DNA from 3 places in the Fusibacter sp. JL298sf-3 genome. Region 2 is predicted to be linked to each of the others. Evidence: riboswitches for the same ligand, from Rfam matches in the RefSeq annotation. Region 2 holds a riboswitch; each other region holds the start of a gene.
The links. A riboswitch is a leader RNA that binds a small molecule or an ion and turns the genes downstream of it on or off. The one in region 2 is predicted to bind glycine.
Positions count from the first base shown of each region.

Region 1: it holds a riboswitch for glycine, as region 2 does, so the genes downstream of both, ACR6HW_RS09595 (PTS sugar transporter subunit IIC) here and ACR6HW_RS00515 (GrdX family protein) in region 2, are expected to answer to the same signal.
Region 3: it holds a riboswitch for glycine, as region 2 does, so the genes downstream of both, gcvT (glycine cleavage system aminomethyltransferase GcvT) here and ACR6HW_RS00515 (GrdX family protein) in region 2, are expected to answer to the same signal.

Region 1 covers NZ_CM132608.1:2,002,677-2,013,279, forward strand. The annotation lists gene ACR6HW_RS09565 (hypothetical protein) at 1-676, shown strand, start outside; gene ACR6HW_RS09570 (hypothetical protein) at 639-1,280, shown strand; gene ACR6HW_RS09575 (acyltransferase) at 1,472-2,566, shown strand; gene ACR6HW_RS09580 (hypothetical protein) at 2,568-2,789, opposite strand; gene ACR6HW_RS09585 (YczE/YyaS/YitT family protein) at 2,847-3,521, opposite strand; gene ACR6HW_RS09590 (LysR family transcriptional regulator) at 3,646-4,503, shown strand; glycine riboswitch at 4,679-4,772, shown strand; gene ACR6HW_RS09595 (PTS sugar transporter subunit IIC) at 4,840-5,847, shown strand; gene ACR6HW_RS09600 (amidohydrolase) at 5,920-7,092, opposite strand; gene ACR6HW_RS09605 (Tex family protein) at 7,160-9,337, opposite strand; one part of gene prfB (peptide chain release factor 2) at 9,348-10,373, opposite strand; one part of gene prfB (peptide chain release factor 2) at 10,375-10,449, opposite strand.
Region 2 covers NZ_CM132608.1:102,251-112,853, reverse strand. The annotation lists gene grdB (glycine reductase complex selenoprotein B) at 1-195, opposite strand, end outside; gene grdA (glycine/sarcosine/betaine reductase complex selenoprotein A) at 218-694, opposite strand; gene ACR6HW_RS00530 (glycine/sarcosine/betaine reductase component B subunit) at 735-2,021, opposite strand; gene trxA (thioredoxin TrxA) at 2,051-2,365, opposite strand; gene trxB (thioredoxin-disulfide reductase) at 2,426-3,373, opposite strand; gene ACR6HW_RS00515 (GrdX family protein) at 3,394-3,753, opposite strand; glycine riboswitch at 3,986-4,087, opposite strand; gene ACR6HW_RS00510 (DUF1846 domain-containing protein) at 4,490-5,968, shown strand; gene ACR6HW_RS00505 (energy-coupling factor ABC transporter ATP-binding protein) at 5,951-6,790, opposite strand; gene ACR6HW_RS00500 (energy-coupling factor transporter transmembrane component T family protein) at 6,754-7,488, opposite strand; gene ACR6HW_RS00495 (energy-coupling factor ABC transporter permease) at 7,495-8,382, opposite strand; gene ACR6HW_RS00490 (phosphatidylserine decarboxylase) at 8,506-9,390, opposite strand; gene ACR6HW_RS00485 (peptidylprolyl isomerase) at 9,648-10,603, opposite strand, start outside.
Region 3 covers NZ_CM132608.1:1,222,777-1,233,379, reverse strand. The annotation lists gene ACR6HW_RS06110 (GGDEF domain-containing protein) at 1-109, shown strand, start outside; gene ACR6HW_RS06105 (response regulator transcription factor) at 120-494, shown strand; gene ACR6HW_RS06100 (chemotaxis protein CheC) at 484-1,122, shown strand; gene ACR6HW_RS06095 (diguanylate cyclase domain-containing protein) at 1,103-2,065, shown strand; glycine riboswitch at 2,248-2,328, shown strand; gene gcvT (glycine cleavage system aminomethyltransferase GcvT) at 2,440-3,543, shown strand; gene gcvH (glycine cleavage system protein GcvH) at 3,628-4,011, shown strand; gene gcvPA (aminomethyl-transferring glycine dehydrogenase subunit GcvPA) at 4,013-5,359, shown strand; gene gcvPB (aminomethyl-transferring glycine dehydrogenase subunit GcvPB) at 5,356-6,813, shown strand; gene lpdA (dihydrolipoyl dehydrogenase) at 6,822-8,228, shown strand; gene glyA (serine hydroxymethyltransferase) at 8,230-9,462, shown strand; gene ACR6HW_RS06060 (class I SAM-dependent methyltransferase) at 9,577-10,329, opposite strand; gene ACR6HW_RS06055 (NADH:ubiquinone reductase (Na(+)-transporting) subunit F) at 10,490-10,603, opposite strand, start outside.

The sequences.
Region 1 (10,603 bases), 1.9 Mb from region 2:
TTACAGCGATACACTTGAGCACGACCGAGTAACCGGCAGCTACGCTCGTCTGTTTTCAGACTACATGGGCATCTTTCTCGCCATCTTTCCCGTCTTTATCGTCGTCACTGTGGCGCTGAGAGATGGGCGACACAAAGCCCAATCGGTTGTTTTTTCAAGGGCCTCTTCTTCTGTGAAAATTATTTTCTCAAGGTACTTTGCCATTGTGACCCTCTGCTACCTCGCCACTTTGGTGCTGTCGATTATCCCCACAGTAGAAAGCGTCTATCAGGCGCAAATTCTCGAGGTTCAACCCGACTATCTGGCCTTTTTTAAATACTGCACCGGTTGGCTTTTGCCCACCATCTTGTTCGTCGTGGCCTTCGGCTACTGCCTTACGATGCTTTTGGGAGCCATTCCGGCCATTTTAGGTCAATTGTTGCTTTACTACATTGCGCTTAACGCCAGTGGCGGCGTCTTGGTGGGCTATGTTGGCCGCAGCCTCATTCCGCGATTTAACGCACTGGGACAGTACGCCGTTTTTGAAGGCATGTACAGCCAACTGGTCGTCAACCGACTGCTCTACACGGCACTTGCCCTGGCCTTTCTTCTGTTAACAGTGGCCGCTTATGAGATAAAGCGAAAGGGGGTTCTCGGCCATGTGGCGTTATTTAAGCATCGGAAACAGTCACTTTAAGCACGTTCTGATTCGCTACCTCGCCGCCGCATGTCTCTATTGCCTGTGTTTACCGGTGCTTGTACACACTCAGAACCTCGGGGCGACAGACGTCGCCAAGGTCTTAGAAGTTTACGCCCTGTGGGTGGGACCCCTTATTATGGTTTCTGTATACACCCCTGAACTCGATAGCGCTATCGACGAGGTGGTATCGACGAAACGAACCGCTCGGTACACCGTCTACGGCATTCGGCTCCTTCAGAGCGCTGTAGCAATGGCCGTTGTACTCGCCTTGTTTTTGCTCTATCTCCGCTACAAAGGGAACCACTTTGACTTCGCGCTGATTTTTACAGGGGCATTTACCACAGCGACTTTCTTAGGGGCCATCGCCATGACGACACTCCAGTTTACGCGTCAACTCCCCACGGCTTTTATGGTGGCCACAGGGTACTACTTGCTCAATTTCGGTGCAGGGGCAAAATACCTCGGCGATCTCTACCTTTTCAGTATGTCCAAAGGCCATTTTGAGCCCAAGTTAGTCATGGGCGCAGCCACTGCGGTTTTAATCGCCGTTGCGTTTTCAAGGAAATCGTTTGGCACTTTTTACAATTACATTACAAAATAGCTGTTATATTAAAAAAAGAGATGATGCATATGAACAATTTGTCATCTCTTTTTTGGTGCGTTTAGGTTATACTAGTGAACTGTACCGTCTAAAAATAGCCTCTGTTTTAAGCAAAAGGCACTATGGCGGAAATGTTACACACCGCCGCTGACGACCAACAGCGCGGGGGACTTATCTTTGGGAGGATCTTCATGTCATCATCTAATCGCAAACGCCTTGAGGCCTTGGATGTCACTCGAGGCATTGCCATTTTAGCCGTTGTCCTAATACATACGACAGCGCCGTCTGTTGCCCTACACGCACCGGGTACAGCTTCTTTTAACGCCATCTACACCCTCAATCGACTGCTTCAGTTCGCTGTGCCGTTGTTCATTATGATCAGCGCCATTGTGGCCACCTACGCCGCGGAGGACATTCATTGGCCCACTTTTTACAATAAAAAGTGGTTGCGAATTGCAGTGCCCTACCTCGTGTGGTCGCTGATTTACATCGTCAAAAACCTGTTGACGCGTCCAAATTATATAGAAAAACTCACAAACGTCGGCGATTTGGCTTTTATCTTTTTAATGGGTAAAGCCCACCCGCACCTTTACTACCTGTCGGTTCTCATGCAGTTTTTCATCTGCTTTCCCTTAATTCTCATGTGGGTGCGCAGAACGCGCCTCACACCGTTACAGTGGACAGCTGTCGCAGCTTTGCTTCAAATCGGCATCTACTGGCTCAACCGGTTGGTAATTTACGAGCATTTTAAATACCCCGCCAGCCTGTACATCTGGTATTTGTTTATCAGTTTAATTGGCGCTTACATCGGCCATCACTACGAGGCCCTCAAGGTGCGCTGGCACGACTACAAACGGGGCATTATCTCGTTGGCCGTCACCAGCGGTGCACTGAACCTAGCCCTGCTGTTCCGATTTACCTATACGGGAGAAATGAACACTTTTTATCAGCTGATGGTTTGGTATGTATTTGTGACAACCGCTTCGCTCTGCATCATCGCACTGTCTGAAAAAATACATCAAAATTTGAAGCCACTTTCAAACGGTCTCAGCGTCATCGGCACTTACGCGTTTGGCATCTACTTGGTTCACCCGCTGATTTTAATGGTGGCCTTCAGAGCCAGACGCTTCTTACAGCTACCGCTGAAACCTTCTGTGGTGCTGTGTATTTTCGCAGGAACGGTTTTCCTCGCCCTTGGACATGCATGTGCGACGACCCACTCGTCTCTCGGACCGACTGTGGGTGCAAAAAAGGGGACGGTTCTTTTGTACCGGAAAACACTATAATTTACCATTTTTGAACCCAATAAAGCAGGTGTCCCGCATCGCAAAGGCCTTTTGTCGACAGCGGTTCACCTGCTTTTCTCATTGCGCCGAAGTTTCCCTCGCCGCGTTTGCCCGGTGTATGCACCAAAGGCCTGCGATGTGGGGCGTGACGTCTGTACTTGCGGCAGAGTCGGTTCTCTAAAACGGCGTGTTTAGAGGCCTTCACACCTGCTTTTGGTTGCATTTCATTTCCATATTTTAGGATATTTCGACACAAAAGAACCGTCCCTTTAAAGAGGGGCTATCGCATTTGTGTTGCTTTTTCCGGTTTTCTAAGGAGCTCGCCCAATGTGCGTTGTCGCACTCTCGAGGCGTCAAATCCCGTCCATTTAAACATCAAATCGAGTACTTTTCCACCTAGAAGTGCCAGTACAACTGTGCCGACGCCAAAGGGGCCGCCGAGCAAGAGGCCAAGTGCTGTAACGGTGATTTCAATGGCCACTTTTACCACGACAACCGGCTTGCCCGTTATTTTCATAATCAGTAGCATCAGACCGTCTCTCGGACCTGCGCCGAGACCACAGCTCATATAAACAGCCATGCCGTACGATAAAACGAACAGACCGACGATACTGAAGAGTATTTGTGAAAGCAGGCCGTGTGGCGTCGGTACCAACTGTGTCGCCTCCAATAAATCTATAAAAAATCCAACGAATAAAATGTCACAAATTGTGCCGAGACCTGGGTAAGATTTCATAAAGAACATCCCGATGATAATGACGATGCCAATCAGCTGACTCCAAACGCCAAATGAGATGCCCGTCGCATTTGTCAGTCCGGCATTTAGTGTGCCCCAAGGGAACAAACCGATGTTGGCGTGAATCATAATCACAGTGCCCAGTGCCGCTAAAAAAAGGCCAAAAATAAGTTTGCTCAATAAGAAGTAAGTCCTTCTACTCGTAAGTGTTTTTTTCATTTTTCTTCACACTGAACCTTTCTTGTATTGCTAAGTCAATTCGATTATAATGACATTGAAGCCATAAGTAAAATGAATGTTTTTAATGGCCATCATGAAAAAATTTCATCCATTCGAGGTACATATGAAATACCGAATTTTCAAGCAAATTATGACCAGCGGCAACTTCACGAAAGCCGCTGAAGCACTGAATATGACACAGTCTGCGGTGAGCCACGCCGTCAGTGCTTTAGAGAGGGAAATCGGCTTTACACTCTTTGTGAGAACTAAGCAGGGTATTCGCCTCACAGAAGACGGCAAACAGTTGTGGCATCACGTCGAAACTCTCGTCGCTGCCGAAGACCGTCTTTACAACCAAATTCACGCCATGAACCGACTGGAGATGGGCACGCTGCGCGTCGGCAGTTTTACCAGTGTGTCGTCACGTTTTCTCCCCAAGATTTTAAAGGCCTACGACGCCAGATACCCCGACGTCCAAGTTGAAATTTTCGATGCAGATTACGACCGCATTATGGAAAAGCTTCATCAGGGTCGCATCGACGTCGGTTTTCTCATAGAAGATTACATCAAAAAAGAGCACCACTCATTGCCGTGCTTTAAAGACGAAATGGTCGTCGTCGTTCCTTACGACATGGATCTCAGCCAAATCGACGACATTGCTCTCAAAGATGTTGAAAAGTATCCGTTTATTATGCCGGACAACAATCAGGATGTGTATTTAAAGCAGCTTTTGGCAGAAAATCACGTCCTGCCTAGAATAAAGTACAAGTTTCAGCTGATGAGCACTGTTTTCGCCATGGTGGAGGCCGGTCTCGGCATTACCATTGTGCCGGATTCGACGCTGCTCAAAACCAATTACAACGTGGACTTGATTTCGCTCGATCCCCCTGTTTACCGAAACATCCACATTGTCGCCAACAAGACACAGATGCATTCCCCTGTCGTCAAATCTTTTTTTGAAGTGGCCAAAAGTATAAAATAATTTAATGGCGGTATGTATTGACACGTGACAACTTCTTGTTGTAAACTAGACGAGAATTAAATAGTGGATGATGATTGATTGGAGAAAAGTGGGCAAATGCCCATGCACCGTAGGAGAAAGAAAAGCGACAGGCCCAAGAGCGCTTTTTGAAGCTTTCAGGTTATTTACAACAATCGGACACAGCTCTGGAGAGCGTCATTCAGTTGACCATCGAAGAAGCAAGCTGCGCAGGCAGTGAATCTTTCAGATAAAAGGACAGAGTATAATCGGCATTCTTTGTGTTGCCCATTATACCTATGTCCTTTTTTTAGTGTCATGATTTATGGAGGGGGATTTATGGAGATTGTAAAAGGAATGGGACTTTTGTTTTTGACATTGGGGATATTCTCCCTGTTTAGCCTCAAGGCACCCAAGGGGCAGAAAGCCATGTCGGGTCTTGCCAATGCGGCAATTGCCACTTTTCTTGTGGAGGCGATTCACAAATACATCAGCGGCGACTTTTTAAGCAGTGCCTTCTTGGGCGAAGTGGGCACTGTGGCCGGCAATATGGGCGGTGTAGCGGCGGCTGCACTGACCATGCTTCAAATGGGCGTTTCCCCTGTTCTCGCCGTAACGGCAGGCGTCGCCGTCGGGGGATACGGTATTTTGCCGGGGTTTATCGCAGGGTATAGCCTAGGACTCTTGGCGCCGAAGCTTGAAAAATACTTGCCGGAAGGCCTCGACATCATACTCAGCGCCCTGTTAATCGCACCTATGGCACGGGGCATCGCCTTTGCCACCACGCCAATAGTCGATTCAACACTGGCCAATATCGGCGGCACCATTACCATTGCAGCCAGTCAGTCGCCTTATCTGATGGGGCTTCTTCTCGGGGGCATTATGAAAGTTATGTGCACATCGCCGTTGAGTTCCATGGCGTTGACGGCGATGCTCGGTCTCACAGGACTGCCTATGGGCATTGCGGCGATCGCCACTGTCGGCGGCTCTTTTACCAACGGCATCTTGTTCCACCGATTGAAGTTCGGCACCGGCGGCAAAGTGGTTGCCGTCATGTTGGAACCGCTGACACAAGCGGATATCGTTACGCAGAACGCCATCCCCATCTACACGTCGAACTTTATGGGCGGTGCCCTTGCCGGCCTTTCTGCGGCATTCTTCGGCATTGTCAACAACGCCCCTGGTACGGCGTCACCGATTCCGGGTCTACTGGCACCTTTCGCTTTTAACCCGCCGCTACAGGTGATGTTGGCTGTTGGATTTGCCATAGCAGGTGGCACTTTAGCCGGACTCGTCGGCTCCGCTTTCTTTAAAACACGCAAAAAAACGCAACCTTTAACTGCTTAACAATAGCGTCCCCCGGGGGCGCAAAAAAAACAGCCTGACATCTTTAAAATGTCGGGCTGTTTTTTGTGTGATTTATTCAGCAACTGAAGCGTCCCTATGGACGATTTCACCGTCTATGAGGGTGTACAGCGCATGGGCTTGCAGGTCAAACGGGTGTCTGTCCCAGATGACGAGGTCTGCATCTTTTCCGGCCTCGAGGCTGCCGATGCGCTCATCCAGTCCTAGGATTTCCGCCGCGGTGATGGTAATGGCCTTTAGTGCCGTTTCCTCATCGAGCCCTGCTTTGTGCGCCAGTGCCGCACACATCGGAAGGGACTGAAGCGGAATAACCGGGCTGTCTGTCATGATGGCAAACTTCACACCTGCTTCGTGGAGAACTCTCGGCGTGTCGAACGATTTATTGGTCAGCTCGAACTTGCTCTTGTTTCCAAACGTCGGTCCCACCACCGCAGGGTAGCCTTCCTTTGCCAAGTGCTCGGCGATAAGATGCCCTTCTGTACAGTGTTCAAGGGTCAATTTTACGCCGAACTCTTTTGCAATTCGAATGGCTGTAAAGATGTCATCTGCACGGTGTGCATGCGCTTTAAGCGGCATTTCACCGTGTACAACAGGCAACAGCGCCTCAAGTTTCATATCAAAAGCAGGCATCTTGGAGACGTCTCCCGCCGCCGCTTTAATCTTTTTATTGTACTCAAACGCCTTAAACAGCATCTCTCTCAGGCAAGCCGCCGTACCGAGACGCGTCGACGGCATCGATTTTTTAGCGTTGTAAACGCGTTTGGGATTTTCTCCAAAAGCACATTTCATCGCCAGTTCTTTGGTGACGACCATATCGTCGACGCGGTTGCCTTTGAGTTTTAATACGGTAAATGTGCCGCCGATGACATTGGCGCTCCCCGGCCCTGCGGCAGCAGTTGTCACCCCACCTGTCAGCGCTAAAGCAAACGCTTCGTCCATTGGGTTGATGGCGTCGATTGCTCTTAAATGCGGTGTTACAGGGTCGGTCATCTCATTGCCGTCATCGCCTTCGAAGCCTATGCCCTCTTCAAAGAGGCCGACGTGGCAATGTGCGTCGATAAATCCCGGGAAGACAAACTTGCCGTCGGCGTCGATAACCTGAGCCCCTTCAGGCGCTGTTAAATCCGTGCCGATTGCTTGAATGGTCTTGCCGTCAATGAGCACGCTACCACCTGGCACAATCCCCTGTGTGATGGTATAAAGCGTTGCATTTTGAATCAGTAACATAATACCCCTCCTAGCTATTATTTCGATACTCTAAAGAAATTATAGCATATTTAGGATAAGACCGCGTTTATTTTTCGATATTTTTCATAGAAAGTGCAATTTTTCCGCGTTTGTAATCGACGTTTAAAATGCGTACTGTAACGGGATCGCCCACAGAAACCACTTCCATCGGATTTTTGACAAATCTGTTGGAGAGCTCCGATATATGGACGAGGCCGTCTTGTTTGACGCCGATGTCCACAAAGGCGCCGAAGTCGACGACATTTCGCACGGTCCCCGGTAAAATCATGCCTTCTTCGAGGTCTTCCATCTTTAAGATATCGCTTCTAAAAATCGGTTTCGGCATTTCTTCACGTGGGTCTCGGCCGGGCTTTTTCAGTTCTTCAACGATGTCTTGTAACGTCAATTTGCCGATGTCCATTGCGTCGGCCAACTTGCCGATGCCGCCAAAGGCGCGCACGCGCTCATCGATGTCTGAAAAACCACTTTGCCCCATGGCGTCAATGGCGTAGTCCAAGGCCGCCAACAACGCTTCTGTTACCCCATAGGATTCGGGGTGAACGGCAGTGTTGTCCAGAGGATGCGCACCGTCTGCAATCCTGAGGAAGCCGGCACATTGTTCAAAGACTTTGTCGCCGAGGCGCTTGACTTTCAACAGCTCTTTTCGCGTCTTGAATTTGCCTTTTTCATCGCGGTACGCCACGATATTTTTTGATACGGTGGCCGAAAGACCTGCGACGTAATTGAGCAGCGACGGCGTCGCCGTGTTCAAGTCGACACCGACGTTGTTAACACAGTCTTCGACGACGTTGCCCAGTTGTTCTGTGAGGCGTTTTTGATTGACGTCGTGTTGGTACTGACCGACGCCGATGCTCTTCGGATCGATTTTAACGAGCTCAGCCAGTGGGTCCTGTAAACGGCGCCCAATTGAAATCGCCCCTCTTATGGAGACGTCGATGTCCGGGTACTCTTCTGTGGCCAGTTTGGAAGCAGAGTACACTGAGGCGCCCGCTTCGCTGACGATGGTGTAGTACACTTCTCGGTCCAATGTGGCGAGCAGTTCTGCCACAAGCGCCTCGGTTTCCCTTGAAGCGGTGCCGTTGCCAATTGGAACGACGTCGATATCGTATTTTTCTATAAGCCCTTTTAACACCTCTTTTGACGCCGCCACTTGATGCTGCGGTGCATTGGGGTAAATGGTCTTGTAGTCGAGCAGTTTGCCAGTTTCGTCGAGTACCGCCAACTTACAGCCGGTGCGGTAGCTCGGGTCGATGGCGAGAACGCGCATCCCTTTTACAGGTGGGACGAGCAACAGCGCTTTCGTATTTTTCCCGAAGACTTTGATGGCCTCTTCTTCTGCCCGCTCTGTGAGGGTGCTGCGCACTTCGCGCTCAATAGACGGAGAGATGAGGCGCTTATAGCTGTCCTCAACGGCTTCGATGAGATAAACAGACGCTTCGTCAGAGGTGTTGCGCACCGTTTTGCGCATGAGCCACTGAACGTTGTTATCATCAGGTGCCACCACTTTGACTTTCAGATGTTTTTCCTTCTCGCCACGATTTAGCGCTAAGATTCTATGATTGGCCACTTTAGACAGCGACTCTTCAAAATCGTAGTACATTTCGTAATTGGTTTCTGCACTTTCATCTGTGGCTTTAGAAGTCAACTTGCCCGCTTTAAACGTTTGGCTGCGCATATGGGCTCTGTATGCCGGCGTGTCCGACAGGCGCTCGGCGATGATATCCTTCGCCCCTTGAAGCGCGTCTTCCACAGTGTCCACCTCTTTTGACGGGTCCACAAAGGTGCTCGCTTTTTTGAGAAGTGCCGCTTTGTCCAGCACTTGAAGCATCATGGCGTCGGCAAGGGGCTCGAGACCTCTTGCCACAGCTTTAGAAGCACGGGTGCTCTTTTTCTGTTTAAACGGTCTGTAGAGGTCTTCGACTTTTTGAAGAACAGTGGCACTCACGATGTCCTGTTTAAGCGGTTCTGTAAGTTTCCCCTGTTCTTCGATGATTCGGAGAACTTCTTCTTTTCGCACTTCGAGTTGTCGCAGGTACTTTAGTCGGTCGTCAAATTGTCTTAGGACGTCATCGCTGATGCCACCTGTAGCTTCTTTTCTATACCGGGCAATAAACGGAATGGTGTTGCCTTCGTCGATGAGACCGAGAGTGGCCTCGACTTGTTTCTTCGTCAGTTGAAGCTCTTTAGAGAGCTGGTCGATTAACAATGCGTTTTGTGTTTCCATGCACGTCTCCTTATCTCATATCCTTTAAATAACTGTCGATGAACAAATCGATGTCCCCATCCATAACCGATTGAACATTGCCCGTTTCCGCTTCTGTTCGATGGTCTTTAACCATGTTGTACGGGTGAAACACATACGATCGGATTTGAGACCCCCACGAAATTTGTGAATAGTCGCCGGCGAGGTCTTCGATTTTTTCTTTTTTCTCACGTTCTTTGAGTTCGACGAGCTTTGCCGTGAGCATTTTCATCGCCGTGGTGCGGTTGGCAATCTGCGAGCGCTCGTTTTGACAAGCCACGACGATGCCTGTGGGCACATGGGTAATCCGCACAGCGGAATCGGTGGTATTGACGTGCTGACCACCTGCACCTGAGGCCCTGAACGTGTCAATTTTAAGGTCTGAGGGGTTGATGTCGATTTCGTAATCGTCGTCCAGTTCTGGCATGACATCCACCGACGCAAAGGACGTGTGCCGTTTGCCCGACGAATCGAAAGGCGATATTCGAACGATTCGGTGGACGCCTTTTTCGGATTTTAGGAACCCGTAGGCATTGAGACCTTCCACTAAAAGCGAAACACTCTTTATGCCGCCCTCTGTATCGTTTTGAAAATCGAGTACTTTAACGCCATACGCTTTGTCGTCGCACCAGCGCCTGTACATGCGCATGAGCATCTCCGCCCAATCCTGCGCATCGGTACCGCCGGATCCCGCGTGAATAGACAAAATGGCGTTGTTGGCATCGAACTCGCCTGTTAGAAGCGTTTCTAAACGCATTTTTTCGTAGCTGGCCAGCAACATCTCGTAACTCTCTTCCACGTCTTTTTCAAGTGAGGCATCGCCTTCTTCAAGTGCCATTTCACAGAGGCCTTCGAGATCTTCCGCTTGGTTGTAGAGCGCTGCGTAGCGTTCGAGTTTAACAGTGAGTTCTTTCTGTTTTTTCAGCATGCCCTGGGCCTTGTCGTTGTCGTCCCAGAAATCCGGTGCCGTCATTTTCATTTCGAGTTCTTCTAAAAGCTGCTTGACGCGAGCTAAGTCAAAGTGACACCTCGAGCTCAGCGATGTCCGCCTTTAGTTTTTTGATTTCTCTTTGGTGCTTCTCAAGAAGCAACATGTGCATCACCCTTTCTTTTTGGTTTTATCTAATGAAGAACAGAGCCTTCTGCTCTGATACTTGTTAAACATTTCTTGCATGCGAAAAGCCTTTCGGCGCAAAGCCCCGTATGTTTTGTGACCTCGTAGCGTTCACAAAACGACCTCACGGGTTG
Region 2 (10,603 bases):
CAAGTTTTCGTTGAAGTAGGAATCCCCGCAAACGACTGTAGCTACGATTTCAATATCATCGCCCAACTTTGTATTCAGCTGAGCTGATATTGGAGGAAGTTCATTAAGCACATGTGGCTCGATATCCGCTTTTTCTTCACCGCCGAGGCCTGCGAAGAACTGGTTGATATAGTGGACAACCTTAGTTTTACCCATCGGTGCATCCCTCCTTAATTAATTAATCGTTAAACTTACAAAATTCATTTCTAATGCTTTGCATTTCTTCGATAATCTCATCAACATTTAAAACCATTTCCATCATGCCTATTTGATCATCATATACAGTTGCATCTACCTCGTCTTTGAATTCTGGTTCACAAGAGTGGTAAACGCTTAATCCTAAAGCTACACCAGCAAGAGGGCCTGCAAAAGTAGGGTCGCCTGCTGTTACTGTTTCAGCTGCTAGACCAGCAGCTTCGGCTTCCGCTGCACCTATGATTACCACGACGTTTTCAGCACCGTATTTATCTACGGCGTCTTTAACGCGCTTTTGGTTTTCAAGGTCCATCGCGCCTGCGGCGGTTCAGACAAAACATTCTGTTGATGAAAAGATGACTTCGCAATCAAGCGATTCGAGACATTCTTGGATCGCTGGACCCGGAATACCGTCTCTGTCACCGATGATGATTACTTTTTTTCCTGAGTAACGGCTCATCGTATTGCCTCCTATTATTATTTTAGTTTTTTAATTGTAATTAGTAAGTTCTCGCAGTCATTTTGTTAAATCCAACTTCACTGGTTGCACCTGTGATGGCTTGAATTTCAACTTCAATGCTTCCGTCTGCTCTTAACGAACCGTCGAAACCACCTGCGATAACGTCTACAACATCAATGTGACCGATGATGCGGTCGAGTTTTGGTAATACAATTGTCATGTTTGCATTACCACCGGTTACACAAGCATCTCCTGACGGATCTGAATCGGCAAGCGATTGAGAAGCACCGTCTCTACCTGCGTACTCGTCTGTCAAAATAACTGTTTTAATCCCTTTAGCAGAGATTTTTTTACAGTTCATGATCAGGTCTGTATCTGGGTTTCCGAAGCCTTCTTCAGAAATGATAACGCCGTCGACACCCAAGTACTCAGCCAATTTCGCCGTCATATTAGAATGACGCTCTTTGTCTGCCAGGTAGACGTTTTCATTTGTGATGATGACACCGAGGAAGTTGATCTCTTTACCATGTGCTTCGTACAAATCGTGAATTACAGGGTTGTTGAGATGCACGTAAGTCGGGTTCTTGTCACAGGCTGAAACACAGTTACCTGAAACAATAGCACCGTCCATAACTTCTGTCGGGTAAATCAAAGTTGGGATAATCTTCTTCGCATCGACGCCGTAAACATACGTGTCGTGAAGAAGGCCTTGTGTTTGAAGCATGTACACATAGGCAACTTTAGGCAGTTCAGGGTATTGGTTCGCTTGCTCCAGAATCGGCTTTGTTTCATAAGTTTTCACTTCATCCGGTTCTACTGTTTTACCCGCTTCACCTAAATACTTGGCAGATTTAAAGCCCACCATTCTGACAGCTTCTTCGTGCTCATACTGGTTTAAACCGTCTACCGGCTCAGCAATCACAACGACGTTGCATGTTTTTGAAAACGGCGTGTAGTCAGCACCAGGGCCAGTCATATCGACAATCCCCTCTTGGAAACCAACAATTTTACCAGTAGTGACGACTGCAGCACCTTTTAATACGTGCGTACGACCCTCGCCTACCATATCCACCTTACTTAAGAAGCCCGGGAACAAGCCCCCGTTTCCTTCAACTTTAACTCTAGGCTCAATGACATCTTTCACCGGTGTGATTCTTACGCTCTCGCCAGGTCTCACCAGCTCGATATCAATTGACTTAATATGGTCATCGTTAGAAATTTCTTTGATCATCTCCTCTTTGTTGATGAACAATGTACCATCCTTAACAGATGTCACCTCACCAAACTGGATGTCCTTAATAAAGATATTTCCAATCTCAAGACGCATAGAGTCACCTCCTCTCATAGATTTAACTACTAGATATATTTTTTAATCATAGCTTCTACATTGGCTTTTGTAGCATCTTCCTTTGTTACTTCGTCAACTTTTTGACCGCCTTTGTAGACTGCTATGGTAGGAAGACCTAAAACGCGTTCTTTAATCGCTAATCTTCTGTTCTTAGCAGTATCCAACTTTGTGAACGTCACATCGCCGTAAGCTGCTTCTAAAGCTTCGATATCCGGCATAAGCGCTTTACACGGCTCACAACCTTCGCTCCAGAAATCTACCAAAACAACGCCTTCGCTTTTTAATACCACTTCTTCAAAATTAGACTTATCTACCGCTAACATAATGTGCCTCCTTAAGATTATATGTGATGCCGGCGCATCATTGTACGCCGGATGACAAACTTATTCAAAATCTGTGTCTTCAATATATTTTTCAGCGACAACAGCTGCAATAGCGCCGTCAGCCGTTGCTGTAATCACTTGTCTCAATACTTTTTCTCTACAGTCGCCTGCAGCAAATACGCCTTCGATGTTGGTGCGCATCTGATCGTCTGTAACGATGTACCCCTGCTCGTTCATATCGATTTTACCATTGAAAAGCGTCGTTGACGGCAAGTAGCCAGTGAAGACGAACATGCCGAAAGTGCCGAAGTCTTCATCTGCAAAGTACTCTGTTTTTTCGCCCGTCTTTGCGTTTTCAAATACCGCTGATTCTAAGATGCCGTCGCCTTTGAGCTCAGCGACTTTTGTGTCCCACATAAAGTCGATCTTAGGGTTGGCAAATGCTTTTTCTTGAATAGATTTTGCCGCTCTGAGTTCGTCTCTTCTATGAACGATTGTGACTTTGTCTGCAAACTTAGTTAAGAAAATAGCTTCTTCTACTGCTGAGTCGCCGCCACCTACGACGAAGACTTCCATTTCAGTAAAGAATGCGCCGTCGCATGTTGCACAGTAAGAAACGCCTTTACCTGTTAATTCTTTTTCTCCCGGTACGCCGAGCTTTCTAGGAACAGCACCGGTTGCTATGATAACCGACTTCGCTTTGTACGTTTCCTTTTCGCCGACGAGGGTTTTAATTTTACCTGTAAAATCAAAGTCTACAATTGAATCTTTAACTCTTTCAGCCTTAAACTCATCTACCTGTTCGGCCATGCGCGCAACTAGACTTGGGCCGGTTGCTTCGTGAATAGAACCCGGGTAATTGGCAACTTCATCAGTTGTTACTATTTGGCCGCCTGTTTTGTCTTTCTCGATAATCAATGTGCTCATCATAGCTCTAGCACCATAGAGACCTGCAGATAATCCGGCAGGGCCTGCACCGATGATGACTAAATCGTATACTTTTGACATGGTAACTCTCCTTTATATCGTTATTTTCTAATGGCATTTTTGATTAAGTCGTAATCAATCACCATGAAATCCTCTTTAATGCGCGGCGTCCAGTTTGGCGTCGCACTGTCCTTTTGTAATTTGCGGTACGTTTCTATTGCCTTCTCTATAAGATGAAGCCCTTCCATATCAAATACATTCGACGGCTCGACCGCAACGGATTTATACGGGGTTTCATTCGGCTTAATGCTGCCTGAAAGCGGATGCGTCAGGAGCTTGTGATTGACGTGAATTAGGTCGCGAATGGCCACGAGCACGTCGTAATAACTCCCTTCTACAAATTGGATATTTTCCGCTTCGTAGTAATCTTTTACCTTTGGATTGTTAGTGACTATAAACATATAACCTCTCGAAATAACACAGGCGTTTCAGTAGCGTGTGCCTCGTCGTTTGCCCTATGACCGAAGCGCTCAAATTTGTGATTTGAACCGTCTGAAAGAACGCCTATTATTCAATAACAATTCCAGCAACAGCCGGCATTGAATCAGCCTACTTATTTCTTCTTTCACTCTAACTCCGCTAAAAAAAACAGGAAAAACGCGCCCCCGTTTTCCCTGTTGTCTCCAGAGTTCTGTCCGAAATAAAATCCTTTAGCCTGAGAATTTCATTAAAATTTTGGCAAACTTCAACTTGTCCCTTCGGCGGCATTATAATGCGCTCTCTTTTACTCATCATACAGCTTTTATATAATTTTTTAATCAAAATAATAAGAGTATTACATCGATTTATCTTACAGGTCTTATTCTACATAATAAACCGACAGAATGCAATAGAAATCTTGCGTTTTTTGCGTTTTTGTTAAAAAAATAACCGGAGCGTTCTAAAGTCATATCATTTATAAAATAATAAATTATATCGTTGCTTTTTTCTTACATTATAAAGCCATCAAAAGCACTTTCTCACCTTTTTTTATCACCCGCTGTAGCGGTTTGATTTTCACCCCGCCCACCTTTGAATTTTAAGGGGTTCACTCTCAGCATAAGCAAAACTTTTTATCGTGTCAAGAGTGTTTCTACACTCAAAAACATGATACAATAGGCTTTGTTGTTACGAGGTATAGTACGAACTGGAGGAAATATGAAAAAGGGTTTTGATGCAGAGAAGTATTTGGAAGAACAGTCAAAATACATTTTAGAACGCGTAAATCACTATGACAAACTCTATTTGGAATTCGGAGGAAAATTGCTTTTTGACATGCACGCCAAACGCGTTCTCCCCGGTTTCGATGAAAATGCTAAAATCAAATTGCTTCACAAGTTGAAAGATAAAGCCGAAGTGGTCATCTGTGTCTACGCCGGCGATATTGAGCGCAATAAGATAAGAGGTGACTTCGGCATTTCTTACGACGTGGACGTCTTTAAGCTGATAGACGACTTAAGAGCTTATGATTTATCTGTAAACAGCGTCGTCATCACGCGATTTGACGACCAGCCGTCTTCAAAGACTTTTATCAACAAGTTGACGCACAAGGGGATAAAGGTCTACACACACCGCTCTACAAAGGGCTACCCAAATGATGTCGATACGATTGTCAGCGACGAAGGCTACGGTCAAAATCCGTATATCGAAACCACCAAACCTATCGTCGTGGTTACGGCACCCGGCCCTGGAAGCGGTAAGCTCGCCACCTGCCTGAATCAGCTCTACCACGAGCACAAGAAGGGCAACAACATCGGCTACTCCAAGTTTGAGACCTTCCCCGTCTGGAACATGCCGCTTAAGCACCCACTGAACATCGCTTATGAAGCGGCAACTGTGGACTTAAAAGATGTGAACATGCTCGATTCGTTTCATCTGGAAACTTACAATGAAGTTGCGGTTAACTACAACCGAGACATTGAAACATTTCCAGTGCTGAAGCGCATCATAGAGAAAATAACAAAAGAGGCCAGTGTGTACCAGTCTCCTACAGACATGGGGGTCAACCGCATCGCCTTCGGCATCATCGACGATGACGTCGTACAAGAAGCGTCTAAACAAGAAATTATAAGACGCTATTTTAAAACGGGTTGCGAATACAAAAAAGGGTATGTCGACCTCGACACCTACAACCGCAGCAAACTCATTATGGAAGAACTCTATTTAAAGCCGACGGATCGCAAAGTTGTCGCCCCTGCTCGGACGGCTTCAGAAGTAAAAGGGACGCCGGTCGTGGCGTTGGAACTAGATGACGGCGCCATTATCACCGGAAAGACCAGTGCCATTATGGATGCCACAGCAGCCGCGCTTATCAACGCCTTAAAACACCACGCCAACATCGACGAAAACATCCACCTGCTCTCTCCGGCAATTTTAGATCCAATTATTCTATTAAAAAAGCAACATTTCAATTGTCAAAATGTCGCTTTAAATTGCGAAGAAGTTCTTATTGCACTGAGCATTAGCGCAGCGTTCAACCCTATTGTTCAAGTGGCTATGGACAACTTGTTTAGACTGCAAAGCTGCCAAGCGCACTCGACTACGATAGTCGCCGCAGCCAATGAGCAAACTTACCGCAACCTCGGTATCGAAATCACATGTGACCCCGAGTTTGCATCATCACTTCTCTTCTATTAAATTTAGCAAAAGCGCCTCCGCTTCTTCTACCGTCGTCGGTATTTGAAGTGAGAGGCCTTTTTTATTGAGATTGGTAAACAACCGCGTAAGTGTCGGCGGCTCGAGATGCGCTTTTTCAAGCAGTTCTAAATCAGAAAAAACCTTTTTCGGCGTCCCTTTTGCGGCAATCATTCCCTCGCTTAAAACGTAGATGGTATCTGCAATTTGAGGCACGATATCGATGTCGTGTGTGGTGGTGATAATGGTGACACCATGTGTTCGATTGAGATGATTAATGATATCAATCATCTCTTTTTTAGATTTTGGATCCAGCGCATCAAAGGGTTCGTCTAAGATGATGATCTCAGGCATAACCGCCAATGCGCCAGCAAGGGCAACTTTTTTCTTTTGGCCGCCGCTTAAATAATGGGGAATCTTCTCAAGAAGCGGTTCAATCCTCAGCGTCTGCGCCGCAGTCATCACCTTGTGGTCAATTTCCGCTTGCGGATGCCCGTCGCTCCTAAGTGTAAAGGCGATATCGTCGTATACGCGCGGTCCAATAATCTGTTCGTCGACATTTTGAAAAACCACGCCAATGTGTTTCCTAATCTTGTTAAAGTGCTTATACGGCTCTACACCCATCACTTCCACAGTACCGTCTACAGGCTCTAACAGCCCAAGGATGTGTGACAAAAGTGTTGTTTTGCCAGAGCCGTTTGGGCCGAGCAACGTTATGCGTTCGCCCTTGTTCACGAGAAACTCCAGCCCACAGAGACTGACTTCCGTTTTGTCCGGATAGATGTGTTTTAAGCAATTGACTTTAATAAGGGGCTGTTCTGCCATAATATAACTCCTAATAAAATAATGATGCCGAAGACGATAAGCGCGCCGTCGCGTTTAAGATTGAACTTTTTAGTGGATACGGTAGGCATTTTGCCGTTGTATCCCCGTAATCCATAGATTTTATACATGCGTTCGCTCATTTCAATGGACTGGATAATCAATGTCCCCATTAATGATGCGACGGTTTTCAAATTTAAAAACAAATGCCACGGCTTGTAGCCGCCCCGCAGTTTGACACTGACCAAAAGGTGCTCAATCTTTTCGAGCAGGATGAAAAAAGAACGGTAGGTCATAAAAAAAACATCTACTAAAAGAGCCGGCATAAATTTTGAAAAAAGCGCAAACAAATCTACATACGGTGTCGTCGTAATGAGAAAGAGCATGGCAAGTGCTGCACCGACAGCTTTTACAACGATTGTCACAGCAGCGGCAAGGCCATTTCCAAGAGACATCACGGCAAATAAAAGGCTGAAAAACGCCGGGTACATGGCGAGATGTAGCACACGCCCTAGTGGCACGCGACTCGACGCGATAAGCGCCATTAAAATACCTATAATCGCTAAGACCACCCAAAAAGTGTTTGCGATGATGATGCTTGAGAGCGCCGTCAATGCAAAGATGCCTTTAGACGACGCGCTCAATGTATGAAATTTGCTTTTTGTCGATACCGAAAGACGATCGATTTCAGCAATGTGCATGATGTCCTACTCCTTTTCAAGTAACTCCGGTCGTATTTTCCCGAAATAATTAATGAGTAACCCTGTTGCAGTAGCTTCGAGAATCAAACCGATGCCTAAAATAACCAGTAGAGCCGCAAGGCCTGAAAACGATAAGTACGTTACATTTTCTACAGCGTTTTCGAAGTCGCCTTCATGTGCATGGTCGTGATCAGCTTCATCTTCGTGTGCGTGATCGTGGTCGGCTTCATCTTCGTGCGCGTGGTCGTGGTCGGCTTCATCTTCGTGCGCGTGGTCGTGGTCGGCTTCGTCCTCATGGGCGTGATCGTGGTCGACTTCGTCCTCATGGGCGTGGTCGTGGTCGACTTCCTCCTCATGGGCGTGGTCGTGGTCGACTTCCTCCTCATGGGCGTGATCGTGCGGCATTACATAAGAAAAGCCAACAGCGCTTCCAACGACAGTAATCATTGCAGACATCGAGAAAGTTAACGCCACCACAGTGGCCACAAAAGCCTTAACAAAACGCTTTTGAGTTTTCAAGCGATAGAATACAAACCATCCCAATGTCATTTCGAGCCCCATAATCAGCGTGTTCAACCCAATTAATGTGACACCGCCATGACCGAATAAACCGAGTATTGTCATTACGACAAAAGCCACTACAAACCCCATATAAGGTCCAAGCAGTATCCCGGTAAATACGGCCAAGCTCAAATGCACCGGGATGATTAAGATAGGGACGGACATACCGAGTAACATGAGTGCTGCGGCAATTCCTGTGAACGGTAAAATACGACGTAAATCTTTCTGTTGCATCTTTCGAATTGAAACCCCCAGCAATAAGGCTGTGAGTAGAAAAGCGCTCAACCAAATAGGAAAGGGAATCATGCCATCCGGCAAGTGTATATGACTCATAAAGACCTCCTCTTATATGCTTATTTACTACAGTGTTTACCCACTGACGCAAATGCGAACCATTTGCATGTGATATTTTAATAAATAATTTTAAGGATGTCAATACTTGATAATCATTTTCAATTATTTTTTAAAACCAATCCCTTCTCCCATAAGTACTTTCGTCTCATATCCCTCTAAAGAATTTTGCAAAATATCGGCATCTACTTGAAGCTGCCCCTCTCTAAAAAAAAGAATCACTGTTGACCCGCCGAACTTGAAAAACCCTTTTTCTTCGCCTCTCTTCACCGCGACACCTGCGGTCACATTTTGTACAATGCTCCCCACAAATGTCGCACCGACTTCAACCATCTCGTAGTCGCCAAATACGTCGGATTCAACAGTGGTCAATGTGCGCTTGTTTTCAACATAAAGCTTAAACTTCTTCTTTAAGGCAATAGGATTCACCGAATAATACCGTCCGTCTACCTCGGAAATGGACTTGACGCGTCCCCTCGCTGGAAAATGAAATCGGTGATAATCTACAGGTGAAAGCCTCACGACAATATGCGTCCCCTTTTGATACAATGCCGCACGTTCAGGGCTTTCAAATAAATCAGCCAACCGATACACCATTCCTTTTATTTGAACAACTGAATCGACATCGATGTTTTCAAAGGCCAAAAGCCTCCCATCCGCCGGAGAAATCAAACGATTTTCATCGCCTTCTATAGGGCGTGTTCCAAGTTTTAGTCTACGGGTAAAAAAATCGTTAAACGTCTCAAAAGTCATTTTTTCAGATTCTGATAGATCGATAGCATGTCGCTCGACAAATGGCTCGATTTTCTTGGCGCTTCGCTTGGTATCTTGCATTCTACCGTACAAGCGCGACAACCATTTGCGCTTAACCAACGCCTCAGAGGCCAAAACACCTGCCGGTTTGTCATAAAGCCACTTTAAAAACCGCTCCCCTTCTACTTTTTCTTCATAGAGTTCATTTGTTTTTCTATTTTTTATATAAATCGCCATTAATGCCTCACTTATTCAAGTCCAACGAATACCGTTCGCCGGAGTCATCTTTTACAAAACAATCGATTTTTGCCAACATCCCTCCACTGCAAACTTTGAAGAAAGCTTCCGTACTCACAACATAAAGTGCACCTTTGGCGCATCAAACCGCCTTTCGCTGACCCTTTCGCGCGCTAAACATTCGCGAGAAAGCTTTGGGCTCAAGGCTTGTTGTCTAAAAAAAGAGCATACTCAAAGTATGCTCTGTCATTCTACCACTATCTTTTAAAGATGTAAATGCTGTCAGCTTTTTGCTCGTCGCCTGTACTGCTAAAGACCACCTGATACAAATCCGTTTCATAAGTCATCGTCCAGCCACCACCGTAGAGTTCGCTGTTTTCATTTTCTTCCGGTGAAGCAATTTGCTTCGACTCACCCAGTGTGGATTGTATTTCCTCAAAGGCCATTCCGATAGAAATGCCTAAGAAATCGGACTCCTCAAAGAAGGCAATGCCTATGATTTCTCCCAGCTCAACGCCTTTGTCCGTGGTGTATCCGTTGGAAAAGAACAAGGTATATTTGTCATCGTACATGTAATACAGGCCACCTAACAAATAATCGTAGCTGTTGTATTCCCCCCAAGATTCCACCACTTCAATCATTTGAGTGCCTATGGCAAACGGTAAGCCGGCTTCAATCTTCGATTCAAGGTCTTTTGTATCTTGCTTCATCACCTTTTCAACTGTAGCGAGTTCGTAACCGTTTCTCAAAATACTGATGTTGTTAATTTGCTCTGGAGATTTCGGTACATTGTTGCTGTTTACCGGTGTCATCGCAATTCGATCCAAAGTTTCTTCCCCATCGATTAAAACGCCGAACGCCGCATATTGACCGTCAAGGTACTGGCTGTCTTTGTGACAGATAAAAAACTGTGAACCGGCAGAGTCCACATCGCCTAATCGTTCCATGGAAATCGTCCCGCGCTTGTGACTCAAGTTGTTTTCAAAACCATTTTCTGAAAACTCACCCTTTATCGTATAGCCTGGACCGCCGGTGCCGTTTCCAAGGGGGTCGCCACCTAGAATTTTAAAATCCTCGATAACCGTATGAAAAGTCAACCCGTTGTAAAAGCCGCTCTCGGCGAGTTCGATGAAATTATTAACCGTATTTGGCGCGCTCTCAGGCATCAATGCCAGTACCATCGTTTCCCCGGTATGCATCGTTATGGTCGCCT
Region 3 (10,603 bases), 1.1 Mb from region 2:
GGTTCAAGTTTACAAAGGACGCGAGACAGTAGACGCTGAGACCTTAATTATGAAAGCCGATCAAGAAATGTACAGGAGAAAGTTTTCGAAAAAAGTACCTGTGTGCTAAGGAGTTTAAAATGAGAATTGTAATAGCAGATGATGCTTCTTTTATCAGACAAATTATTCAGCGCGTCGTCCGTCAGAAATTCGATGCGGCAGAGATTGTCACATGTGAGAACGGCGCAGTTGCTTATGAAGCGATACGAGCAGCTCAGACCGACTGGTTGATTACCGATTTGCTCATGCCGGTTATGACGGGACAAGAGCTGATTAAAAAGCTTAGAGGAGAAGGACATCTGCCGAATACAGTGGTGATTTCGGCAGATGTGCAGCGCGGGACAAAAGATGAGCTCAAAGCGCTGGGTGTCGAACACTACATTAACAAGCCGCTCAATCCGGAAAAGTCGGCAGCACTAGTGGCTTTAATTGAGGGAGAAGGTCATGCTGAATGAATTGCAAAAAGACCTGCTTAAAGAGTATGTCAACGTCTTTATCGGAAAAGCGGCGGGCATGTTGTCTGAGATGGCCAATCAGCGCGTACTGCTCACCGTTCCGGAAGTGGAAGTCATCAATACGACCTACAACATAGACCGTCAAAGTGGTCTTTTTAAACACGGCCATATTGTTTCGTCCTCCATGCAATTTGGGGATGATTTTAATGGAAAAGCCCTTTTGATTTTTAGTGCAGACAAGGCCAAGCTCTTGGTGGATTCTTGCCTCGGCATCGAGCCCAGTACAGGTCAAAACCAAGACATGGCGTTGATGGATACCGACTTCGACGTCTTAAAAGAAATCAGCAACGTCATACTTAATTCTGTTGTGGGCGAGTTTTCCAATCTCGTTGAAACCACCGTCGAGTTTACCATTCCGGATATTGAACTGGTCTTTGTCGGCGAAACTGAACAAGTAGAGGTTTTAAAGAAGAACGTCTATATGCTGTTGATGCATACGAGTTTTACCCTAGAGAAGACGGCAATCGACGGGGTCATTATCATTGCGCTGGGAGTCAACTCCCTCAAACGCCTCATCGATCGATTAGACGCCGTAATAGGAGCATGCGATGAAGACTTTTATCTATGATCTTCTGGACAAACTCAACATGGGCATCGTCGTTATTGACGACGCGTTTAGAGTGGTTTATGTCAACCGGTGGATTGCTTCAAAAATGTCGGTGTTATCGGATTCGATTGTCAGCCATTCCCTAGAGGCGCTGTCCGATAAGTTTGCCTTACCGGCTTACCGAAAAGTGGTTGAACAGGTCTTTGAAACCGGTCGCGGCCGCTTTCTTTCAGGTGCCATACACCAGTCGTTTTTTGTCGGTGCTGACGATTTGGCAGGTGACAGCATCCGTCAGAATCTTCAACTGGAGAGACTGAATTATCAGGGGAAGCGCGTCGTTATGATACAGGTGACCGATGTGACAGCACACAACTATAAGGTCAAACACATGCGGCATTTTATAAAAAAACTCGAGGTGGAGAATTCGAGTATTAAGCAAAGTGAGGTGCAGTCGCGCATAATGGCGTTACACGATGCACTGACGCAAATCCCCAATCGGACTTTCTTTTTAGAGCGTCTAAAAGAAACCGTCGCATTAGCAGATGAAAAGGCGTCGGCTTTTGGTTTGTTTTTTATCGATATGGACCATTTAAAGCCCATTAACGACACTTATGGACACCAAGTGGGGGACGATGTGATTAAGACGTTTGCCGAACGCCTTAAAGAGAGTATTAGGAGTTCGGATTTCGTGGCGCGCCTCTCAGGCGACGAGTTCGCCATTATTATGACGCATGAAAGCAGCCGAGCGCATCTCGAAATGGTGGCGCGTCGTATTCTGGAATCGGTCAGGGCCCCTATATATGCAGGGGGACATACGATTTATCTGACGTGTTCCATCGGGATCGCGCTTTATTGTGGAGAAGACGTTTCGGAAGAGGCTTTAATCGACAAAGCGGACCGGGCTTTGTACCAAGTTAAGCGGAACGGCCGGAACGGTTATAAGTTCTATACGCAAAATTTATAAGAAAATTAGAAAAAATCAAAATTGATATTGAAAAAACTGTTTCAAAGGCATACAATGACAGTAGAACAAACATATACCGTTACCATTTGACGATGATGTGAGATATTCTGCAAGAATAGCCGAAGGCGCAAGTTGTATGTCTGCCGCATATGATGAAACTCTCAGGCCCCATAAGCGTTATCTGATGGAACTCTGGAGAGCTCTACAATTCATGTAGCACCGAAGGCGACGAAACGCTCAGGTAAAGAAACAGAGGCGTGCAAGGCAGCTTATAGCTATTCTTGTGCGTTTTTTTTATATCATCATAGCAAAAATCGCATAAAAACAGTTGCTGGGGGTATAAATCTCCTAGTGATAAAAAAGGAGGCATTGAAATGGAAGCAGTAAAGAAGACAGCGCTTTATGAGGCTCATGTCAAAGCCGGCGGCAAGGTCATCGACTTCGCTGGGTACGCGTTGCCCGTACAGTACGAGGGCATTATGGAAGAGCACGAAGCGGTGCGAACGAAAGCGGGCATCTTCGACGTATCTCACATGGGTGAAGTCGAAGTCAAGGGTGAAGGGGCTGAAGCATTTGTTCAGAACCTCGTTACCAACGATGTTACGCTCCTCGAAGACCGTCAGATTCAGTACGCCATGATGTGTTATGAAGACGGTGGTGTCGTAGATGATTTGCTCGTCTACAAGTACGACCGCACACATTTTTTCCTCGTCATTAACGCCAGCAATGTGGCCAAGGACTACGAGTGGATGCAGAAACAGGCAAAAGGCTATGAGATCGATTTGAAAAATGTGTCGGAAGACTATTCTGAAGTAGCCCTTCAAGGACCGCTCGCCCAAGAGATACTTCAAAAACTTACCGACAAAGACTTGAAAACCATTGGCTTTTTCTACTTTGATGAAGCGGTTTCAATAGATGGGATTTCCTGCATTGTATCGAGAACCGGCTACACAGGTGAAGACGGTTTTGAAATATACACAGCCAATGAGAACATCGTGGCGGTGTGGGAAAAACTTATGGCTGTCGGCGCGCCGATGGGGCTAAAACCGGCGGGACTCGGTGCAAGAGACACACTGAGATTTGAAGCGACATTGCCGCTGTACGGCAACGAAATAGACAAAGACATTTCACCTTTAGAGGCGGGATTTGGCTTCTGCGTCAAGTTGACAAAAGACGCATTTATCGGAAGAGACGCGCTGATTAAGCAGAAAGAAGACGGTCTGAAGCGCAAAATTGTCGGTTTTGAGATGGCCAAAGGCATTCCGAGACACGGTTATCCAGTGCTTAAAGACGGCGAGACAATCGGTCACGTGACGACGGGCTACTTGTCGCCGACGCTTAAGAAGAACATCGGATTGGCGCTCATCGATGCCACTTATGCCGTTATGGGTGACGCCATTGAAATCGGCGTCCGAAAAAAAGTTATGCCTGCGACAATTGTCAGCAAACGTTTTTATCAAAAAAACTACAAGAAATAGTATAAAAAAGCGTAAGCTTTTTTAGTATAGGGCGACAGAGCGCCCTTTTCATACAAAACACTTTGCAAAAACGAGGAGGCTATTATGAAAATCGTAAATGGACTTTATTACACGGAAGATCACGAATGGGTAAAAGTTGAAGGTAAAAAAGGTTGGGTTGGCATCACGGATTTTGCACAGGATGCGCTAGGTGACATCGTCTATGTCGAAATGCCTGAAATCGATGAAACATATGATGCAGAGGACAACTTCGGTACGATTGAATCGGTTAAGGCGGCATCGGATATGTTGATGCCTGTGACCGGTAAAGTTGTCGCTGTCAACGAAGCACTCGACGATGATCCGGCACTTCTCAACCAAGACGCTTATGCAAATTGGATTGTCGAAATTGAAATCGAAGATGAAGGGGCTTTGGCGTCATTGATGGACGCAAAAGCGTATGAGGCGTTCTGCGAAGAGGAGGCATAATATGTTCCCATATATTTCTCACACTGAGCAAGACATTAAGGCGATGCTCGATCGCCTGGGGCTCGACAGTGTGGATCAATTGTTCAGTGATATACCGGCTTCAATTCGCCTCGACAGACGTCTGGACATCAACCCGCCGCTTTCGGAAGTTGAAGTACAGAAGCAACTCGGCAAGTTGGCACAGAAGAACTGCGCAACAGATGCCTTAGTTTGTTTCAGGGGGGCAGGCGCCTACGATCACGCCGTCCCAAGTGTCGTCCATCACATCACGTCGAGGTCTGAGTTTTATACCGCTTATACCCCTTATCAGCCGGAAATCAGCCAAGGGACGCTGAGAGCTATTTTTGAGTTCCAAACGATGATTGCGAACTTGACTGGGCTTGAAGTATCCAACGCCTCTATGTACGATGGGGCGACTGCAACTGCCGAGGCGGCAATGCTGGCTGCCGGCAGCCAAAAGGGCGATACGGTCGTTGTATCCGAAGCCGTTAATCCCCAGACGCGAGAAGTGGTAAAAACTTACATGCGCTTTAAAGACATCAAGGTGGTAGAAGTGCCTGTGGACAGCGATGGCAGAACTGATGCTGCGGCACTTGAAAGCGCCGTTGACAGCAGTACTGTCGCGGTGATTATGCAATCTCCAAACTTCTTTGGCGTCGTTGAAAATCCCGAAAGCGCCGTGTCGCTAGCACATGACAACAAGGCGTTGATGGTACTGAATGTCGACCCGATCTCACTGGGACTGTTAAAGACGCCCGGTGCTTATGGCGTAGACATCGCCGTCGGAGAAGGGCAGCCCCTGGGCAACGCTTTAAACTATGGCGGGCCCTATCTCGGGTTCATGGCCTCTACGAAAAAACTGATGCGCAAGTTGCCGGGACGTATAGCGGGACAAACGGTGGATGTCGATGGCAAACGCGCGTTTACTTTGACGCTACAGGCGAGAGAACAACACATCCGTCGTGAAAAGGCGACGTCTAATATTTGCTCAAATCAGGCACTTAATGCACTTGCAGCAACTGTTTACATGGGATTGCTCGGCGCTGACGGCCTGAGAGAAGTGGCAGAACAGTCGGCGAAAAAAGCGTATTATCTCAAAGAAAAACTCGAAGCGACAGGTAAGTTTAAGCTGGTATACAATGCGCCGTTTTTCAGGGAGTTTGTCATGGAGACCACTGAAGAGGTAGAGCGCATCAACGAAGAGCTCGCGGCCAAAGGCTTTTTGGGCGGCTACAACCTCAACCGCGATTACGAGAGCGATCAACCGCGGGTGTTGTTCTGTGTCACTGAAAAGCGTACCAAAGAAGAGATGGACGCGTTTGTCGAAGCATTGGAGGCCATCTTATGAAGAATTACGATAAATTGATATTTGAACTGTCGGAAACAGGCAGACGCGGCTATAAACTGCCGCCGTCTGAGGTCGACATGGACATAACGGCTGTGTTGCCAAGTGATTTGCTAAGAGAAGAAGCGCCTGAACTACCGTCGGTAAGCGAACCGCAATTGGTCAGACACTACACCCGATTGAGCAATTTGAATTTCGGTGTCGACACCGGTTTCTACCCACTGGGTTCGTGTACCATGAAGTACAACCCTAAAATCAACGAAGATATGTCTTCGCTGACGGGCTTCAGCACATTGCATCCGCATACAGAAGGGCCGCTGGCACAAGGGGCCTTGGAACTCATGTACGATTTGGCGGGTAAGCTAAGTGAAATCGGCGGTATGGACGCGTTTTCGCTACAGACTACAGCAGGCGCTCAGGGTGAGTTGGCTGGTTTGATGATTATCAAAGCCTACCATCGTAAAAATGGCGATACCAAGCGGACGAAGATAATCGTGCCGGATTCGGCACACGGTACCAACCCTTCCAGTGCTCACGTCGCAGGTTTCGATGTGGTGGAAGTGAAATCGGCACCGGACGGTTCTGTCGACCTCGACAGCTTAAAGAGTGTTTTAAGTGACGAAATCGCAGGGCTGATGTTGACCAACCCGAGCACACTCGGTTTGTTTGAACGCAACATCGTCGAGATTTCAAAGCTGGTACACGAAGCCGGCGGTCTGCTTTACTACGACGGCGCCAACCTCAACGCCATTATGGGCAAAACCCGCCCCGGCGATATGGGATTTGATGTCGTTCACTACAACTTGCACAAGACGTTTACTACGCCACACGGCGGCGGTGGCCCAGGAGCCGGCCCTGTAGGGGTTAAAAAGCACCTCGAACCGTTTTTGCCGAAACCGGTGGTTGCTAAAGACGGCGACCGATATTTCCTCGATGAAGCGCGGCCGGACAGCATCGGTCGCATGAAGGCCTTTAACGGCAACTTCGGCATATTGGTTCGCGCCTACACCTATATTCTGACGATGGGGGCAGAGGGGTTGAAACACGCTTCAGAAATGGCGGTTCTCAACGCCAACTACCTACAGGCTCAGTTAAAAGAGCATTACGCACTGCCTGTAGACACCATCTGTAAACACGAGTTTGTTCTCGCCGGTTTAAAGGACGAGTATTCTGCTTGTAGCACATTAGATGTGGCCAAGCGCTTGCTCGACCACGGTTTCCACCCGCCGACCATCTATTTCCCACTGATTGTTCCAAACGCGATTATGATTGAGCCGACGGAAACGGAGACGAAAGAAACGCTAGACGCCTTTGCCGATGTCATGATTCAAATCAGCAAAGAGGCGGCAGAAACACCTGAAGTGCTTAAAGAAGCCCCGACGACTACGATTATCCGACGTGTCGACGAAGTCGCTGCAGCACGTCAACCGGTGGTTAAATGGGAGAAGACTAAGTAGGAGGCGTTATGCAAAAAAAGGTTGCCGTCATCGGTGGCGGTCCAGGGGGCTATGTAGCGGCCATTCGCTTGGCCCAGCTGGGCGCGGAAGTCACCTTAATTGAAAAGCACAAAATCGGCGGCACCTGTTTGAACTACGGGTGCATACCGACAAAGACGCTGTACAAAAACGCAGAAGTCCTGCGGACATTAAACGACGCCGAAATCTTCGGCGTCACCATTGAAGGCATGCATGTCGATGCCGGTAAAATAGCAGCGCGCAAAAACGAAGTCGTGCACCAATTGGTGTCGGGCATCGAGCAGTTGATTAAAACAAACGGCATTGAAGTGATTGAGGGAACGGCAGCCTTTAAAGGTGCGGGCGAACTCTCTATTCAACCGGAAGAGGGCGCTGTATACGAGCGCACCTTTGACGACGTGATTATCGCAACGGGCTCTGTCCCTTCCCTCCCACCGATAGGGGGGCTCGAGACAGAAGGCGTCGTGACGAGTAAGGAACTCTTGGATTTTAAAGAAATTCCTAAAAAGCTCATTGTCATTGGCGGCGGTGTTATCGCCATGGAATTTGCCTGTATTTTTTCTGCACTGGGTGCAGAAGTTGAAATGGTTATTCGAAGTGACCGCTGTCTGAGAGAAGTTGACGGGGAAATCGCCAAGCGTTTCACCGCATCGCTTAAGAAAAAAGGCATTACCCTTCATAAAAACGTGCAGATGGAGCAGATTGAAAAGACCCCAGAGGGGGTGCGACTCGTCGGCCGTCAGAAAGAGGCACCAGTTGCTTTTGAAGGCGATACACTGTTGGTTTCCACAGGAAGAAAGCCTTATTTTGAAGGGCTCAACCTCGAGGGCATTGGTGTACAGACGGAAAAGGGGATTGTCGTAGACGCCCATTACAAAACGTCTGTAGACCACGTTTACGCCATTGGCGATGTCAACGGACACATGCTCTTGGCTCACGCCGCCTCGCATCAAGGCATCACTGCGGCAGAAGCGATTATGGGTATTGAGCCCGAAGGGTACAACGATGTCGTGCCGAACTGTATTTTTGTATTCCCTGAAATTGCCTGTGTGGGTCTCGACGAAGAACGTGCCAAGGCGAAGGGCGTTGCCATCAAAAAGAGCAAGTTTCCCTTTGTGGCAAACGGCAAAGCGCTCAGCATCGACGAGACAGAGGGCTTTGTAAAAGTTATCACCGATGAGAACGACATCGTCCTCGGCGTGCACATCATGGGGCCGCATGCCTCAGACCTTATACATGAAGGGGCGCTGGCCATCACTCAAAAATTACACGTTAGCGAAATCGGCAAGACCATCCATGCGCATCCGACACTGGGCGAAGCTTTTGCCGAAGCGAGCATGGGCATTTTAGAAACCGCCATTCACTTGGCGCCTAAAAAAAAGAAAAAGGAGAGATAGCATGAACTTAGACATTATCAAACAGCAAGACCCTGAACTGTACAAATCCATGGCGCTCGAACTTGAAAGACAGCAAAACGGGATTGAACTCATTGCTTCTGAAAACTTCACGAGCAAAGCGGTTATGGCGGCAATGGGCTCGCATTTGACCAACAAATACGCAGAAGGCTATCCCAATAAGCGCTATTACGGTGGTTGTGAATATGTAGATATCAGTGAGGATTTGGCGCGCGATCGCCTGAAAGAACTCTTTGGTGCAGAACATGCCAATGTCCAACCGCATTCCGGTTCAGGAGCCAATATGGGCGTGTACATGGCCGTTTTAAAGCCAGGTGACAAAGTGCTGGGGATGAACCTGTCCGACGGCGGTCACTTAACACACGGCAGTCCGGTTAACTTTTCCGGAAAGCTCTACAATTTCACGTCTTACGGCGTCGATGACAATGGGTTTATCGACTACGAGGCGTTGAGAAAGCAGGCGCTTGAAGAAAAGCCTAAAATGATTGTCGCCGGTGCCAGCGCGTATTCGAGAATTATAGATTTTGAAAAATTCAGAGCGATTTGCGATGAAATCGGTGCGTACTTGCTCGTGGATATGGCACATATCGCCGGTCTCGTTGCAGCGGGCATCCATCCCAATCCGGTGCCATATGCGGACTTTGTCACCAGTACGACACATAAGACACTAAGAGGGCCTAGAGGCGGCATTATCCTCTGTAAAGCGGAATACGCCAAAGCGGTGGATAAAACCATATTCCCAGGTATTCAAGGTGGGCCTTTGATGCACGTTATCGCCGCCAAAGCTGTCTGCTTTAAAGAAGCGCTGTCAGACGATTTCAAAGCGTACCAAAAGAAAGTGGTCGAAAATGCGGCGACATTGGCGGAGGCCCTCAAGGAAAAAGGGTTCCAAATCGTCTCAGGCGGAACGGACAACCATCTTCTTCTGGTAGACCTTAGAAACAAGGACATTACCGGTAAAGACGCTGAGAAGCTTTTAGACGAAGTGGGCATCACCACTAATAAAAACACAGTCCCTAATGAAACGGCGAGTCCATTTGTGACGAGCGGTCTTAGGATGGGAACGCCGGCCACGACAACGCGCGGCTTTGGCAAAGAAGAGATGATTGAAATTGCCGATATCATCAGCTGGGTGATCGACAATCGAGCTGAAGATTTAGAGCCTGCACGTCAACGTGTGAAAGCACTTTGCGGCAAATACCCGCTCTACAAGTAACGTAAAAAAGTAAAGTCCTGCTACACGCGAGGTGTGGCAGGACTTTTTTGACAACAAGCCTTGAGCCTAAAGGGTTCTAATTAGCGAAAGATGTACACGCAATGGCGCCGTATTTTATACGGCTTTCAATACCACTGTAAAGTCACCGGGCAAATGTTTGTGCACATCAAACCGAGGCCCTTCATTCATATGAATGAGATGGAATCCGTTGGAAACCAGCGCGTTTAGAATTTCCGAAAACGTAAAATAGCGAAGAGCGCATTTGGGGAGGTCGGTGTCCTTCATAAATCTTTCGTACGCCACAGGGGCTTCATGTATGTCGGTATCGAAATAGTCTCCGGTGGTTTGGAACGCAGTATCGCTCGCGAAGATATCGCGCTGGCTAAATACTTTTCTAAAAGGGTGAAAGTCGTTGAGAATAAAGGTTCCCCCGGTCTTGATGTGTTGGCGAACGCGTTTGACAAAGGCGTCGAGGTCGTGAAAGTAATGCAAAATGCCGCCTTCCATAAAGCAAATATCGTATTGATCGCCATTGTAAGACATAAAGTCCTGATAGACAAACCCCATGTCCTGATTGATGGCGACGCACATTTCTCGAGCGTACTGAATATTGCCCTCGGAAAAATCGAGATGCGTGACCTCGGCACCTAATAACGAAAGTGCTAGGGACCGACGACCGCAAGACCCCAGCGGACACAAAATGCGTTTGCCTTCTATGTCTGGGAAAAAAGGTAAATAGCGGCGCAGCAGTTTTTTAGGATTGTCCAGTATCTTTTGTGCTTCTTTTTCCGGAGGGCCGAGGTGTGTGGTCCAAAACTTGTAAGCGCTGTGTTCCCATGCCTTTTGGTTGAGTGAAGTACTGTTCATTTTTCCTCCTTCGAAAAACTGGATAAGCAGCTACCTTTTTTGACCTATGGTAGTGTATGCCTGTAGTGTCTTCTAACAGTTTACCACGACGCCTGTGTTGATGTCACGGGCCCATAAAAAACCGCCCTCTCTATACAAGAGCGGGCGGCAATAGGTGAGTTTATTCAAATTTATCGTAAAAGATTTGTGACTCTGGCATGCCTTTGGCTTTTAAAGCCTCGATGACCGAATCGATCATAACGGGACTGCCGCAGAGGTAAGCTTCTTTTTTCTC